DNA from 4 places in the Streptomyces sp. NPDC043176 genome. Region 3 is predicted to be linked to each of the others. Evidence: riboswitches for the same ligand, from Rfam matches in the RefSeq annotation. Region 3 holds a riboswitch; each other region holds the start of a gene.
The links. Region 3 has a riboswitch for cyclic di-AMP ahead of AC067A_RS29915 (LysM peptidoglycan-binding domain-containing M23 family metallopeptidase). Riboswitches for the same ligand answer to the same signal wherever they lie in the genome.
Positions count from the first base shown of each region.

Region 1: another riboswitch for cyclic di-AMP. It lies ahead of AC067A_RS11450 (M23 family metallopeptidase); the one in region 3 lies ahead of AC067A_RS29915 (LysM peptidoglycan-binding domain-containing M23 family metallopeptidase).
Region 2: another riboswitch for cyclic di-AMP. It lies ahead of AC067A_RS08270 (LysM peptidoglycan-binding domain-containing protein); the one in region 3 lies ahead of AC067A_RS29915 (LysM peptidoglycan-binding domain-containing M23 family metallopeptidase).
Region 4: another riboswitch for cyclic di-AMP. It lies ahead of AC067A_RS20320 (transglycosylase family protein); the one in region 3 lies ahead of AC067A_RS29915 (LysM peptidoglycan-binding domain-containing M23 family metallopeptidase).

Region 1 covers NZ_JBWKCA010000006.1:22,422-26,284, reverse strand. The annotation lists gene AC067A_RS11455 (PP2C family protein-serine/threonine phosphatase) at 105-1,337, shown strand; cyclic di-AMP (ydaO/yuaA leader) riboswitch at 1,539-1,685, shown strand; gene AC067A_RS11450 (M23 family metallopeptidase) at 1,697-2,797, shown strand; gene AC067A_RS11445 (aldo/keto reductase) at 2,961-3,863, shown strand, end outside.
Region 2 covers NZ_JBWKCA010000004.1:227,971-231,833, reverse strand. The annotation lists gene AC067A_RS08275 (phosphoribosyltransferase family protein) at 1-721, shown strand, start outside; gene AC067A_RS08270 (LysM peptidoglycan-binding domain-containing protein) at 715-1,605, opposite strand; cyclic di-AMP (ydaO/yuaA leader) riboswitch at 1,610-1,766, opposite strand; gene AC067A_RS08265 (DUF6197 family protein) at 2,135-2,788, shown strand; gene AC067A_RS08260 (phosphocholine-specific phospholipase C) at 2,816-3,863, opposite strand, start outside.
Region 3 covers NZ_JBWKCA010000023.1:33,994-37,856, forward strand. The annotation lists gene AC067A_RS29900 (helix-turn-helix domain-containing protein) at 1-542, shown strand, start outside; gene AC067A_RS29905 (DUF6126 family protein) at 576-731, shown strand; gene AC067A_RS29910 (tyrosine-protein phosphatase) at 747-1,568, opposite strand; cyclic di-AMP (ydaO/yuaA leader) riboswitch at 1,960-2,118, shown strand; gene AC067A_RS29915 (LysM peptidoglycan-binding domain-containing M23 family metallopeptidase) at 2,121-3,110, shown strand; gene AC067A_RS29920 (SGNH/GDSL hydrolase family protein) at 3,261-3,863, shown strand, end outside.
Region 4 covers NZ_JBWKCA010000011.1:236,004-239,866, reverse strand. The annotation lists gene eno (phosphopyruvate hydratase) at 1-1,009, opposite strand, end outside; gene AC067A_RS20320 (transglycosylase family protein) at 1,341-2,042, opposite strand; cyclic di-AMP (ydaO/yuaA leader) riboswitch at 2,046-2,219, opposite strand; gene AC067A_RS20315 (transglycosylase family protein) at 2,478-3,533, opposite strand; gene AC067A_RS20310 (cytochrome P450 family protein) at 3,652-3,863, opposite strand, start outside.

The DNA of each region.
Region 1 (3,863 bases), on a different contig from region 3:
CTACGCCACTCGGCCCCGCGGGAGTCGCCGCCCCGTGCGGCGGCGGCCACCCTGGGAGGGCGCGGTGCGGACCGCGGCCGGTCGGACCGGGCAGGAGAGCACAGGTGGGGCACCCCCAGGAGGCGGCGGGCGGCGTACGGCGGCGTGAGCCGCGGCGCGCGTACGGCGGCGCCGGGCGCTTCATCCGCGCGCTGCCCCCGCTGGTCATCGCGGGCGGTGTCGTCTTCGACGTGTCGACGCCGCCCGCCTACACGGCGGCGCCGCTCTTCTCCGCAGCCCCGTTGATCGCCGCGCCCTTCTTCTCCCTGCTCACCACCCTGCTCACCGGGATCGGCGCCGTCCTCGCCTCCGTCGGGCTGCACCTCTACAACGGCACCGCCGGCGAGATCCCGGCCCTCACCGAGACCCTGACCGTCCTCACCGTCTCCGCGCTCGCCCTCCTCATCAACCGGGTCGTGCGCCGCAGCGGCGAGCGGCTCGCCTCGGCGCGGGTCATCGCGGAGACCGCGCAGAAGGCGGTCCTGCCGATGCCCGCCGAGCGGATCGGCGGCCTCCAGTGCGCTGCGCGGTACGAGGCGGCGCAGGCGGACGCGTTCATCGGCGGCGACCTGTTCGCCGTCCAGGACACCCCGCACGGGGTGCGGCTCGTGGTCGGGGACGTCCGGGGCAAGGGGTTGGACGCGGTGGAGGCCGTCGCGGTCGTCATCGGGGCCTTCCGGGAGGCGGCCGAGCAGGAACGGACCCTGGAGGGCGTGGCCCAGCGCCTCGAACGGGCGCTGGCCCGGGAGGGCACCCGCCGGCACGGCTTCGACGCCTTCGAGGGGTTCACCACCGCCGTGCTCGCCGAGATCCCGCGCGCCGACGCCGGCGACACCGGCGGCGCGTTCGGCGGGTTCGTACGGGTGGTGAACCGCGGGCACCCGCCCCCGCTGATGCTGTACGCGGACGGGCGCCTCGACCTGATGGAGCCGGCCGAGGCGGCGCTGCCCCTCGGCATGGGGGACCTGGCGGCGTGGCCGGACCGGGCCGAGGCGAAGCCGTATCCGCCGGGCGCGACCCTGCTCTTCTACACCGACGGCCTCTCGGAGGCGCGGAACGCGCAGGGCGTCTTCTACGACCCGGCCGCGCGGCTCGCCGGCCGGATCTTCCCGGGACCCGAGGAGCTCCTCGACGCGCTCGTGGACGACGTACGCCTCCATACGGGCGGCGGGTCGACGGACGACATGGCACTGCTCGCGGTGAGCCGGCCGGCCGCGGGGCAGCCGGAGCGGCGCCGGACCATGCCGGTGGTGCCGCCGGGTGGGCGCGACGACCGCAGCTCCGGTCACCAGGCGTAGTCGAGGGGTGTCACTGCGATAACAATTGACATAACGTCAGATCTTGGGGGTTTGGGGTTTGCATTCTGAAGGGTGGTCAACTCGGACTATTCCGCCCCAATTCAATGAACGATCAAGGGGGACAGCTTGGAATCGGGACCCCCTGTCTATTAACGTTCGATAACGCAGCGCGGTCGTCACACCCGTCGCAAGAGGCGGCACCGTGCGCACGCGCCGAATCCTGAAAAGGAACCGGGGAACCACTACTTGGGGTGAATCGGGCCTTTCGCACCCGTGCGACCGTGCCCGTAGGAGACCTTCCTGCTCCGAACCCGTCAGCTAACCCGGTAGGCGAGAAGGAAGGAAAGGAGCGCGCCTCCGTGGCGTCCAATCCCCCCGCACCCGAAGTCCCCTTCGATGCCTTCGGCGGTGGTGCGGGTCCCGCAGCTCCGGACACCGAGTGGAATCCCACCGAGGACTCCCTCCGCGCGCAGAGCCGCTCCGGCGGCCGCCACCGCGTCGTCAAGCAGCGCTCCAACTTCGCCCGCTCCTCCACCGTCCTCGGCGTCGGCGTGATCGCCGCCGTCGGCGCGGGCGGCCTCGCCACCGCGCAGGAGAAGCCGCCGGTCGCGATATCGCTCCCGGACCTCCCCGACCTCGGCCTCCCGGACGCCCACGACCTGCCCGGCGTCGGCGACCTCCTCGGCGAGGACAGCGAGCCCGTCAGCGCGGCCCGCGCCAACCCGAACCCGCTCACCGCAGCCACCTACACCACGGCCTCGGACGAGCGGGCCGACACGGCCACCCGGACCGCGACCGGCGCCGCCGACGCGGGCGAGGCCCTGCGCGCCCGCATCCTCCAGCAGGCCGAGCAGCAGCAGGCCTCCGCCGACGCCGCCGACAAGGCCGCGGCGGAGAAGCTGGCGGCCGAGAAGGCCGCCGCCGAGGCCCTGGCCAAGGAGGCCGCCGCGGAGAAGGCGGCCGCCGATGCCAAGGCGAAGGCCGAGGCGGAAGCCAAGGCCAAGGCGGAGGCGGAAGCCGCCGCGAAGGCGGAGGCCGAGCGCCTCGCCCAGCTCGCGGCCAGCTACTCGCTGCCGATCTCCTCGTACACCCTCACCGCCACCTACATGCAGTCCGGCTCGATGTGGTCCTCCGGCTACCACACCGGCCTCGACTTCGCGGCGCCCACCGGCACCCCGCTCAAGGCGGTCCACGGCGCCACCGTGAAGTCCGCCGGCTGGTCCGGCTCCTACGGCTACCGGATCGTCCTGGAGCTGGAGGACGGCACCGAGGTCTGGTACTGCCACCTCTCGTCCATGACGGTCTCCGTCGGCCAGACCGTGGGCACCGGCGAGACCATCGGCCGCGTCGGCGCCACCGGCAACGTCACCGGCGCCCACCTCCACATGGAGGTCCACACCTCCGGCGGCGACGGCATCGACCCGGCGGCCTGGCTCCGCTCCAAGGGCCTGAGCCTCTGAGGATCTGAGGCCCCTGGGGGCCTGAGCCTGTGGGGGCCGGCCCCTGGGGGCCTGAGCTTCCGACGGCCGGGCTTCCGACGGCCGGACCTCCGGTGACCGGGCCTCCGAGAGCCCGGGCCCTCCGCAAGGAATAGGCCCGGCGGCGGGCGGGGTTGACCCCCGCATGACCTCACTCCGCCCGCTGGGCAGCTCCGACCTGCACGTCTTCCCCCTCGCCCTGGGCGGCAACGTCTTCGGCTGGACCGCCGACGAGGCCCAGTCCTTCGCCGTCCTCGACGCCTATGCCGCCGCCGGCGGCAACTTCGTCGACTCCGCCGACATGTACTCCGCGTGGGCCGAGGGCAACGAGGGCGGCGAGTCCGAGACCGTCATCGGCCGCTGGCTCGCCTCCCGCGGCAACCGCGCCGACGTCGTCGTCGCCACCAAGGTCGGTGCCCACCCGCACTTCAAGGGGCTCTCCGGCACCACCATCAAGGGCGCCGCGGAGGAGTCGCTGCGCCGCCTCGGCACCGACCACATCGACCTCTACTACACGCACTTCGACGACGAGACCGTTCCGGTCGAGGAGATCGTCACCGCCCTCGACCAGCTGGTGAAGGACGGCAAGGTGCGCGCCGTCGCCGCCTCCAACATCTCCCCGGAGCGGCTGCGCGCGTCCCTCGACTTCGCCGAGGCCGAGGGCCTGACCCGTTACGTGGCCCTCCAGCCGCACTACAACCTGGTGTCCCGCGCCACCTACGAGGGCCCGCTCCTGGAGACCGCCGAGCGGGCCGGGCTCGCCGCCGTCCCCTACTACGGCCTCGCCTCCGGCTTCCTCACCGGCAAGTACCGTCCCGGCGCCACCGTCGACAGCGTCCGCGCGGCGGGAGCCGGCGGCCACCTCGACACCGAGCGCGGCCGGGCCGTCCTCTCGGCGCTCGACTCCGTCGCGGAGGCCCACGAGGCGGAGCTCGCCACCGTCGCCCTCGCCTGGCTCGCCTCCCGGCCCACCGTCGTCGCGCCGATCGCCTCGGCCCGCACGGTGGAGCAGCTCCCGGCGCTGGTCGCGTCCGCCGACCTCACGCTC
Region 2 (3,863 bases), on a different contig from region 3:
GTTCTACCGGGACTTCGAGCAGACCGCGGACGCCGAGGTCATCGCCTGTCTGGACCGGAGCAGGGCCGCGCGGGGCCCGGTGGTGCGGGGCTCGGACGCCTGGATCGACGTCGGCGGCGCCACGCTCACGGGGCGGCTCGCCGTGCCCGACGGCGCCAAGGGCATCGTGCTGTTCGCCCACGGGAGCGGAAGCAGCCGGCACAGCCCCCGGAACCGGGCGGTGGCAGACTCACTCAACCGGGCGGGCCTCGGGACCCTGCTGTTCGACCTGCTCACGGAGGGCGAGGCGGGCGACCGGGCGCGGGTCTTCGACACGCCGCTGCTGGCCGGCCGGCTGGCGCTCGCGACGGAGTGGTTGGCCGGGCAGCCGGTGAGCACCGGCCTTCCGCTGGGCTACTTCGGTGCCAGTACGGGGGCGGCGGCCGCGCTGTGGGCGGCCGCCGACCCCGGGTGCGCCGTGAGGGCCGTCGTCTCACGCGGTGGCCGGCCGGACCTCGCGGGGGACCGGTTGGCCGGGGTGCGTGCCCCGACGCTCCTGGTGGTGGGCGGCGAGGACGCGCTGGTCCTCGACCTGAACCGGCGGGCCGGGTCACTGCTGCGCTGCGAGAGCCGGTTGACGGTGGTGGAGGGCGCCACGCACCTCTTCGAGGAGCCCGGCGCCCTGGAGGAGGTGGCGGAGCTCGCCACCTCCTGGTTCACCGAGCACTTCAGGGATCAGTAGGCGCTGTTGACGTTGTCGATGGAGCCGTAGCGGTCGGCCGCGTAGTTGCAGGCGGCGGTGATGTTGGCGACCGGGTCGAAGAGGTCCATGGACGTGCCGGGCACGTGGTAGGCGAGGAAGGTCGGCTCGATGACCTGGAGCAGACCCTTCGAGGGCGTTCCGGCGGCCGCGTTGGAGTCCCAGAGGTTGATCGCCTGGGGGTTGCCGGAGGACTCGCGCATGACGTTGCGGAGGATGCCGTCGTACGTGCCCGGGATGCCCCGCTGGGCCATGATGGCCAGCGACTCCCGGATCCAGCCGTCGAGGTTGTCGGCGTAGTTGGTGGCGGCGGCCGGGGCCGCCTGGGCCGGGGCGGCGGCGGGAGCGGCGGCGGGAACGGCCTGTGCCGCGGAGGCGCCCGTGGGGGCGGCGGGGGCGGACCGGTGCTCGGAGCGGCTCGCCCGCTCGGGCGTGGTGCTCTTCTTCTTCGCCGGCGTGGGAGCGACCTTCGCGGAGTCCCGACGAAGCGTCAGTTCAAGGCCCGGGTGAATAAGTGACGGGTTGTCACCCACAGCGCTCCTGTTGGCCCGGTAAAGGCTCTTCCAGCCGCCCTGAATTCCCTTCTTCTGGGCGATCAGGGAAAGCGAGTCGCCGCTGACCACGGTGTAGGTGCGGGCCGCGGCGGGCGCGGCGGGCGCGGCGGGAGCCGTGACGGACGCCGGTGCGGCGGCGGGAGCGGCGACGGCGCGGGCGGTGAATTCCGGGGCTCCGGAAACGGGCGCGGCGCCGGCCGCGGCGGGGGCGATCAGCGGGAGGGCGAGGGCGACCCCGCCCGTGCCCGCCAGTGCGATTCCCTGGGAGACGGGGCGGCGTCGGGGGCGGCGGTGCTTACCGTGAGCAGGCATGACGGATTCCTCTCCGGCGCCTGCGGGGTGAGCTGTCGGGTTCGGACGGGAGGTGTCCGGCCGCGCGCACGCGGCTGCACCCCGAGCCGTTCCGGATTTCCGGGCCGGCGTATTCGTGGGTCCCCCGCTCCTGCCGTCGGGTGAAAAGGGAGGTATTTCGAGCGGTGGCAGGATTAGGCGATCCGCTCGAATGGAGGTGACCGTAGGCCAGTAATGCCGCGGATAACAAGAGGGCGTCGACCCGTGGCGCGGTGAAAAGATCACGGAATTCGATGAATTCAAGATCGGCCGGTCCTCCGGCCTCTTGAACTTCCGTCTGTCCCATGGCTCGCGGGATGTGGATCACCGCGTCGGCTCCGGGAGAGTGAGTCGCGTCACCAGGTGTTCAATGTCCGAATATGCACCGTAATTCTGTTAATAGGAAAATAGTAGGAAAAGGCCGCGTCGGCACGGGTGCACTTAAGGGCAAAAGTCGCAAAACCGACATTCATCCTGAAAGATGGAGCCACCCCGACCGAGGAGCCGCCGCATGACGCCCGTGATCTCCCTGCCCAGCCCCGACACCGTCGACCGCGAGGCCGCCGCGCTGTACGACAGCGCCACCTGGCAGCGGATCGTCACCGACTGGACCGCCGACGCCCCCCTCGCCCCCGACAGCCCCCTCGCTCCCGACGGCCCCCTCACTCTTGGCGGCCCGCCGCCCGGGGCCGCGACCTGGCGGGACCTGCTCACCGTGCCGGTGGAGAGACTCGTGGCCGACGCGCTCGACGCGCTGCCACCGCCCCTCCCCGCCGAGCGTCGTCTGCCGGGCCGCATCGGAGCCGTACTCCCGGACCGGCTGCACGCCTGGCGCCGCATCGGCAGCGCCGAGCTGCGCCCGTCGGTCCACCTCGGCTACGCCCGTCTCGTGCTGACGGACTGGGGCTGGCAGAACGCCCCGTACAAGCTGCGCGACCGGCGGGGAGCCCGCTGCGTCTGCGGCGCCCTGCTCGCCGCCCACCGCCTCGGCCACGGCGGCGCGGACACCATGAACGAGGCGGCGGCGTGGATCATGACCGAGCTCAGGTCGCGGGGATGGCACGACCTGATCGGACCCTGGAACCGTGCCCCCGGCCGTACGGCCGATGACGCCGTGGCCCTCCTCGACGCCACCATCCGGCGGGCCGCGCAGGCCGGCCGATGACGCCCCGGGTACGGCCCGCGGAGCGGCTCAGCCGGTGACGCTGGGCGCCCCGGTCTCGATGTGGCCGGTGTACCGGCGGGACCAGGTCCCGTCGATGTCGGCGAGGACGGTGAAGTCGTACCAGCCGCCCTGGTGGGCCACCGCGTTGAAGAAGTCCTCACGGCTGGAGTTCGCCGGCACCGTGTACGTCCACGGCCCGTCCGAGCGGTAGCCGTTCGACCGGATGGTGAAGGTGACCGGACCGCCCGAGGTGTTGGTCATCGTGAACCACAGCGCCGTCCTGCCCGTGCCCGGCTCGGTCGCGAACCGGGCCGCCACCTCCACGGCCTTGCCCGCCTTGGAGGCGTCGCCGATGAAGCGCCGCAGGAAGCGGTTGGGTCCCATCATCGAGATGTCGTACTTGCCGGAGCCCGAGCCGAGGCCGATGTTGAAGTAGTCCGACGCCGTGCCGCCCGGGTCGACGGTGTACTGCCAGGCGGCCGTGTCGCGGTACTGGTGCGGATGGATCGAGAAGTGGGCCGCGCGCTTGGCCTCCGCGCCCTGGTTCGTCATCGAGAACCAGGCGAGGATCTTGCCCGCGGCGCCGAACTCGAACCGGTCGAGATTGCCGTTCACCTGGTACGGCACGGCGCGTGCCGGGCGGGTGCCGGACTCCTGGGCGGGCAGGGCGTTGTTCTGCGGTGCCGGGTTCGGCAGCGGACCGCAGGTGGCCTGACCGATCACCCCGGCCGTGGAGGGAAGGCCGGCCGGCACGCCGTAGACCGGGTGGGCGAAGTCGAAGACCCCGGTCAGATCACCCGTCACCTTCCTGCGCCAGGCACTGATGTTGGGGCAGGTGGCCGGTGTCCCGAGGGCCGCCGTCCAGGTCTCCATGAAGCGCAGGACGGAGGTGTGGTCGAAGACCTCGGAGCTCACCCAGCCGCCCCGGGTCCACGGGGACATGACAATCATCGGGACGCGGAAGCCCAGGCCGATCGGCGCGCCGTCCAGGTACTCGCCCGGCGTTCCCGGCGGGGCGACCGGCGGCGGCACGTGGTCGAAGAAGCCGTCGTTCTCGTCGTAGTTGAGGAAGAGC
Region 3 (3,863 bases):
GCCGCCGGGGGCTCACCCTGGAGGTCGCGGCCCAGCGCGCCGGTCTCTCGCCCGCCCACCTCTCACGCCTGGAGACGGGGAACCGGCAGCCCTCGCTGCCGATGCTGCTCGCCCTCGCCCGTATCTACGGTACGACGGTCTCCGAGCTCCTGGGCGAGGCCCCTCCCGAGCGCGACCCCGTCGTCCGGGCCGACCGCTCCGAGCCCGTCGAGGCCGGCGGCTGGACCTACCGCCAGGCGGGCGGCGCCGGACGCGCCCTCCAGTGCCTGCGGGTCCACGTGCCGTACGCCACCCGGGCCGACATCGTGCGGGTCCACCCCGGCGAGGAGTGGATCCACGTCCTGGAGGGCCGGGTGCGGCTCGCGCTCGGCGAGACGGTCCACGTCCTCGATCCCGGGGACAGCGCGCACTTCGACTCGCTGACCCCGCACCGGATCGGCGCCGCCACCACCGGCGGTGCCGAGCTGCTCTTCGTCCACACGCTGATGCAGAGTCCCGTCGCCGAGCTGTGCCTCGGCGACGGAACCCCGCACCTGCGCTGATCCCGTGTGACCCTTCCCCTGGAAAGGACCGACATGTCCGAGAAGTCCGCACCGGTCACCGGCGAGGAGCGCGGAGAGGGCAAGTTCCCCAAGGGCCTCGTGCTCCGCCTCTTCGCCTACCTGATCGCCGGCCACCTCTTCGCCGGGTTCCTCTACCTGCTCTTCATGCTGGGCGGGCAGAACCAGTAGGAGGCGCGGCCGGGGTCACCCCTCCGTGAGCAGCCGCTCCCGCAGCCGCTCGCGGGTCTCCGGAGCCAGCTTCAGGCCCTCCGCGAGATAGGCGTCCACCGTGCCCCAGGTCGCCTCGATCGTCTCGAACGCGGCCCGCAGGTACTCCACCCGCGCGTCGAACAGCGGGCTCAGCAGCTCCATCACCTCGGGCGACATCGCGTCGGGGGCGGTGGAGCTGCGGCGCACCTTGTAGCGGCGGTGCGGATCGTTCGACTTCACGTAGTCCGCCTCGATCGCCTCCCGCTCGACCCCCACGGCGAGCAGGGTGATCGCGATGGAGAGGCCGGCGCGGTCCTTGCCGGCCGCGCAGTGCATCAGGGCGGGAACGCTCTCCTCCGCCATCGAGTGCAGGATCCGGCTGTGCTCGGGCGTCCGCTGTATCACCATTTTCCGGTACGACTCGGACATCCGGTCGGCGGCCTTGCCCTCGCCGAGGATCTCCCGCAGCTGCGCGATCTCGCCGTCGCGCACCAGCTTCCAGAACTCCTTGCCGTCCGCCGGGTCGTTGAGCGGTATGTTCACGTTCCGTACGCCCGGCAGCTCGACGTCCGCGCCCTCGACCTTCCGGTCGGCCTCGTTGCGGAAGTCGAAGACGGTGTGCAGTCCCAGCGTGGCGAGGAAGGCGGCGTCGCTCTCGGTCGCGTGGGCGAGGTGGCCGCTGCGGAACAGGCGGCCGGCGCGCACGGCGCGCCCGTCCGTCGTCGGCAGGCCGCCCACGTCCCGGAAGTTGCGGACCCCGGCCAGCTCGGGCTCGTTCGCTTCGGTGGGCGGTACCTGCGGAAGCTGCTGCGTCACGGATGCTCCTGGGTGTCGTCGTTCGGGTGCCCGACGCGAGATCGGTTCCTGGGCCAATCATCCAGGCGGGGCGGTGACGGCGCACCCCCTCGGACGGTAATGAGCGATCTGTCCGTTTTAGGGCGTTAGGCCATAACGCGCCCTGGTTGCAGGCGAGATGAGCCGCGCCGCGTGAGCAGCGTCATAAAAGTGACGGATCGTGGCCGAAGGCCCGGAGCAATTGCCGTGCGCAAAAAGGAAATCGAGGGTCCGTCATCCACGCAGGGTGACCGGAATTCGAGCCGGACGGCACCCCGTGGAATGTCGTCGGAAAACAGTGGCTTGTCCGCGCCCACCCCCTCGTCTAGCGTCACCGTCAATCCGGTCGGACCGCCGAATCCTGCCACCGTCCGGAATTCACTCACCCATGTGTGGCAGGAGCGGGGGACCCAGGTAAGTACGCCGGTCCCGCGGACGCAGGACGGCTTGGGGTGAAGCCGCGTGAGAACGCGGCCGGGCATCTCCAGTCCGAACCCGACAGCTCACCTCGCAGGCGCCGGAGAGGAATTCGCCATGCCCGCGAAGGGTAAGCACCGCCGTCCCAGGACCAACCCGATCACGCGTGGATTCGCCGTCGCCGGCACCGGTGGCGCCGTCGTCGCCCTCCCGCTCCTCGGAGCGACCGGGGCCCACGCCGCTCCGGCCGCCGTCCCTGCCCAGGTCGCCACCGCCGCGGCCCAGGTCAAGGCGCCCGCCGCCCTCCAGGCCGCCCCCGCCGCCGCCAAGGCCGCGCCGAAGACGTACTCCGTCGTCCCGGGCGACTACCTGTCGAAGATCGCCGCCGACCACCACCTGGCGGGCGGCTGGCAGAGGCTGTACGCGGACAACCGCCGGGTCGTCGGCGACGACCCCTCGCTGATCCTGCCCGGCATGAAGCTCACCCTCGGCGCCAAGGGCACCGCGCCCGCCGCCCCGAAGAGCGCCGCGCCCAAGGCCGCCGCTCCCGAGACCACCCAGAGCTCGCAGGACTCGGAGAAGAACGGCGACACCCAGCGCGCCTCCCGTGGCGACCAGCGCGCCTCGGCCCCGGCCGCCGCCACCTCGGAGACCTCCACCTCGGAGACCTCCACCTCCCAGTCGTCGCAGTCCTCCGCCTCCGGCTGGGTCACGCCCGTCGCCGGCGGCGGCTTCTCCACCCCGTACCACGCCTCCGGCTCCATGTGGTCCTCCGGCTACCACACCGGTGTCGACTTCATCGCCTCCTCCGGCACCACCGTCCGCGCCGTCGGCGCCGGCACGGTCGTCTCCGCCGGCTGGAGCGGCGCCTACGGCAACGAGGTCGTCATCCAGCACGCCGACGGCAACTACTCGCAGTACGCCCACCTCTCCTCCCTCTCCGTCTCGTCCGGCCAGACCGTCACCGGCGGCCAGCAGATCGGCCTCTCCGGCTCGACCGGCAACTCCACCGGCCCGCACCTGCACTTCGAGATCCGGACCTCGCCGAACTACGGCTCCGACGTCGACCCGCTGGCCTACCTGCGCCAGCACGGCGTCTCCGTCTGACGCGCGCACCCTCCGACGGCCCGGCACCCCTGTGCCGGGCCGTCGCCGTATTCCGGCTTGGCAGAATCTTTATCGGTGGCATATGTCACCCGGCGTCAACCCCTCCTTACGGTCGCGTAGGTCACATCCGAAGGGGAAGTATGTGCTCCCGTGGCAGACGATTCGAGATCAACAGACAAGAACGCATTCGGGTCGTACGCGGCGATCGGTGACAGCTTCACCGAGGGCGTCGGAGACCCCGGGCCCGACGGGACGTACGTCGGCTGGGCGGACCGCTTCGCGGTACTGCTCGCCGACCAGCTGCCGGAGCACGACACCTTCCGCTACGCCAACCTGGCCGTACGCGGGCGCCTCCTCGACCAGATCGTGGCGGAACAGGTCCCCCGGGCGAAGGAACTCGCCCCCGACCTGGTGACCTTCTGCGCCGGCGGGAACGACATCATCCGCCCCGGCACGGACCCCGACGACGTCGCCGAGCGCTTCGAGCGCGCCGTCGCCGAACTGACCTCCGCCGTCGGCACCGTCATGGTGACCACCGGCTTCGACACCCGCGAGGTGATCCTCCTCAAGCACCTGCGCGGCAAGATCGCCACGTACAACGGACACGTCCGCGCGATCGCCGACCGCTACGGCTGCCCGGTCCTCGACCTGTGGTCGCTGAAGTCCGTCCAGGACCGGCGCGCCTGGGACGACGACCGGCTGCACCTCTCGCCCGACGGCCACACCCGGGTCGCCCTGCGCGCCGCCCAGGTC
Region 4 (3,863 bases), on a different contig from region 3:
TGACCAGGAGGGCGTTCGCGGTGCCCTCCTCGATGCCGCGGGCCAGGCGCTCCGGGTTGGTGACGAAGAGGTCGTCGCCGACGATCTGGACCTTGGTGCCCAGCTTGTCGGTGAGGACCTTCCAGCCCGCCCAGTCGTCCTCGAACAGCGGGTCCTCGATGGAGACCATCGGGTACGCGGAGACGAGCTCCTCGTAGTACTCGGTCATCTCGGCGGCCGAGCGGGACTTGCCCTCGAACTCGTAGACGCCGTCCTTGTAGAACTCGGACGCGGCGACGTCGAGCGCGAGCGCCACGTCGGTGCCCGGGGTGTAGCCGGCCTCCTTGATGGCCTCGACGATGAGGTCGAGGGCGGCGCGGTTCGACTCGAGGTTGGGGGCGAAGCCGCCCTCGTCGCCGAGACCGGTGGAGAGGCCCTTGCGCTTCAGCACGCCCTTGAGCGTGTGGTAGATCTCCGCACCCCAGCGAAGGGCCTCGGAGAAGGACTCCGCGCCGATCGGGGCGATCATGAACTCCTGGATGTCCACGTTGGAGTCGGCGTGCGACCCACCGTTGAGGATGTTCATCATCGGAACGGGCAGCAGGTGCGCGTTCGGGCCGCCGAGGTAGCGGAAGAGGGGGAGGTCGCTGGCCTCGGAGGCGGCGTGCGCGACGGCGAGGGAGACGCCGAGGATGGCGTTGGCGCCGAGCGAGCCCTTGTTCTCCGTGGCGTCCAGGTCGAACATGGCCTGGTCGATCAGGCGCTGCTCGGTGGCGTCGTAGCCGACGAGCTCCGGGCCGATCTGCTCGATGACGGCGAGGACGGCCTTCTCGACACCCTTGCCGAGGTAGCGGTTGGGGTCCCCGTCGCGAAGCTCGATGGCCTCGAAGGCACCGGTGGAGGCGCCGGACGGAACGGCAGCACGGCCGGTGCTGCCGTCGTCGAGGCCGACCTCGACCTCGACCGTGGGGTTGCCTCGGGAGTCCAGGATTTCCCGGGCTACGACGACGTCGATGGACGGCACGAGCATCTCCTTCTGGGATGTGACGCTGGAAGTGACGCAAGGTCGATGCAGGTCGCTTGGCCTTGCGGCAAGAGCCTAACCGCCCCGGGGGCTCCAGCCCGCCGGGCGCCCGCACCCTGGGACGAAAAAGGACCCAAGGGCATGCATCTGGGGACGAAGGGCCTCAGATCTACTGGACGGTAACCGCTAGGTGCCCCTTCTACGGGCGCCGGACGGGCCCCCTGCACGACGGAACCCCGCTCCGGCGCGCACGGGGGAGAGCGCGCCGGGCGGGGTGGTCACCGCGGGAGGGTCGTCGGGTCCGCGTGAGCCGCCGGACTCACGCGGGCCGCCGCACTCACTTCAGGTGGAGCTGCTGACCCACGTAGATGAGGTCGGCGTCGGCGACGACGTCCTTGTTCAGGTCGTAGAGGGTCGCCCAGCCGCCCTGGACGCCGTGCGCCTGGGCGATGGTGCCGAGCGTGTCGCCGGCCTTGACCCGGTACTCGCCGTCGCCCTGCTTGACCGTCGCGCCGGCCGGGGTGGTGACGGTCCGCTGGGCCGTGGCCTTCTTGGCGGAGGCGGCCTTCTTCGTGGCCGTGGCCTTCTTCGGGGCCTGGCGCTGCTCGCTGCGGGTGGTCGGCTTGGTGGCCGTGCGCTCGGGAGCCTCGGTGCCGCCGCTGTAGGCGGCGTTGGAGAGACCCACGCCGCAGCTCGGCCACGCGCCCTTGCCCTGGCCCGCGAGGACCTTCTCGGCGATGGCGATCTGCTGGGACTTCGACGCCTGGTTGGCGGTCGAGGCGTAGGCGGTGCCGCCGTACGCGGCCCAGGTGGAGGCCGAGAACTGCAGGCCGCCGTAGTAGCCGTTGCCGGTGTTGATGGACCAGTTGCCGCCGGACTCGCACTGGGCGACGCGGTCCCACTCGGAGGCCGTGGCGGCCGACGCGGTGCCCGCGGTCATCAGCGGGGCGGCGACGGCGACACCGGTGATGCCGACGAGCGTGGCGACCTGGGTGGCCTTGGAGGGACGACGATGTTTGCCCTTGCCGGAAAACAGCATGGAGATTCTCCTCACCGACGCCTGTGAGGTGAGCTGTCGGGTTCGGGCCGGAAAGTTGCCCGGCCGCGTGTCCTAGCACGCGGCTTCACCCCAAGCCGGTCATCGGCCGTCTGTCTCGACGGCCGGGACCGGCACTTACCTTGGGTCCCCCACTCCTGCCTTCGGCGCTTACGCGACGACTGTTCCCATCGGCCGACGGCAGGATTCGGCGTTTCGGTCGACGGGGCCCGCGGTGGCGAGCGGTTAAGACCGTAGACACAGACCCACCGGAAGTTCAAAGAGGCGCATTGCGGAAATACCGCCCCTACCTGCCCTCCGGTGGGGGGCGTTTGCGCAGGTGAGAGGTGACGGAGGCAAAGGTCACGGACAGGACACGCCAGTTGAGGCGAAGAGACCCATGTCTCACTTGCCCAGAACCGGACATACGGCCCTGAACTACCCGGCGGCCGTCGCCGGATCCGTCGTCAGCTCAAGGCTCTGACCAGGCAGGATCAGGTCCGGATCGGCGCCCACCGTCTGCCTGTTGGCGTCATAGAGGGCCGCCCAGCCTCCGGGCAGTTCGTTCGACTGCGCGATGTCGGACAGGCTGTCACCGGGCTGCACGGTGTACTCGGCCGAAGTGTCCTGACTGTCCGTTGTGCCCGAATCCACCACGCCGTCAGTCGACGGCGTGATGGTGGAGCTTTCGGCTGGCTTGTCCGTGGACGAGGCGTGTCGCCCGGATTCCGATGAAGTGCCCGGCTTGCCGGTTTCCTCCGGTGCGGCCTCGCCCCGGTGCTTGCCGGATCCGGGCGTGGCCGACGACACGTCACCCCCGGTCGCCCCGGGGGAAACAGGCATACCAGGCGTAACGGACGCATCGGGCGTGCCCGGGGTCGTCGACGTACCGGGCGTGGTGGGCGCGCCCGGGGTGACGGAGGCGTCCGGGGTCTCCGGAGCGGTGGGCGTGGTGGGCGCGGCGGGCGTCGGGGCGGCCATGGCCGTCCTCGGCGCCTGGGCGGCCCGGGAGGTGCCCGCGGAGCCCGCCGACAGGCCGTCGGTCCGGTTCGACTCGGCGACGGGCCCCGCGGGGGCCGCCGGGACGGCCGTCGGGCCCGGGTCGACGCCGGTGCCCTTGCCGTCGTTCGTCAGACCGGCGATCGGCGCACAGGTCGCCCACTCGGTGCTGCCCTTGGCAAGGGCCTTCTCGGCCACCGTGATCTGCTGGGCGCGGCTGGCCAGGTCGGGGCTGGGCGCGTACGCCAGGCCGCCGTTCCGCTCCCAGCTGTCCTGGGTGAACTGGAGCCCGCCGTACATCCCGTTGCCGAAGTTGGCGCTCCACTGGCCACCGGACTCGCACTCGGCGACGCGGTCCCAGGTGGAGGCGTCGGCGGCGGAGGCGGATCCCGTGGCGAGCAGCGGCAGCGCCATGGCGGAGCCGGTCACACCGGCGGCGACGACAAGAGCGGGGGCCTGACGGGGGCGACGGTGTCGTCCGTTCCCGGAACGCATAGAAGCGCCTTTCGCGTGACGGCTGAAGACTGCGGCGAAGGTAGCCGTATTCGAACGCTCGTCACAAGTCGGTGGACCCCCGATCACGTGAAGATCACAGTTTTGACGATCCGTCAGTTCATCGCGAGGGTCCGGAAGGGGAGAATTCCACCGGAAGTGTCCGCAATCCCCGCATGATGAGCCCACCGCGCCACCGGAGTTCGTCCGGGTCGACGGCAAGTCGCAGGTCCGGCAGGCGCGTCAGGAGGGTCGCCAGCGCCGTCTGTCCCTCCAGCCGGGCGAGCGGGGCGCCCAGGCAGTAGTGGATGCCGTGCCCGTACCCCAGGTGCT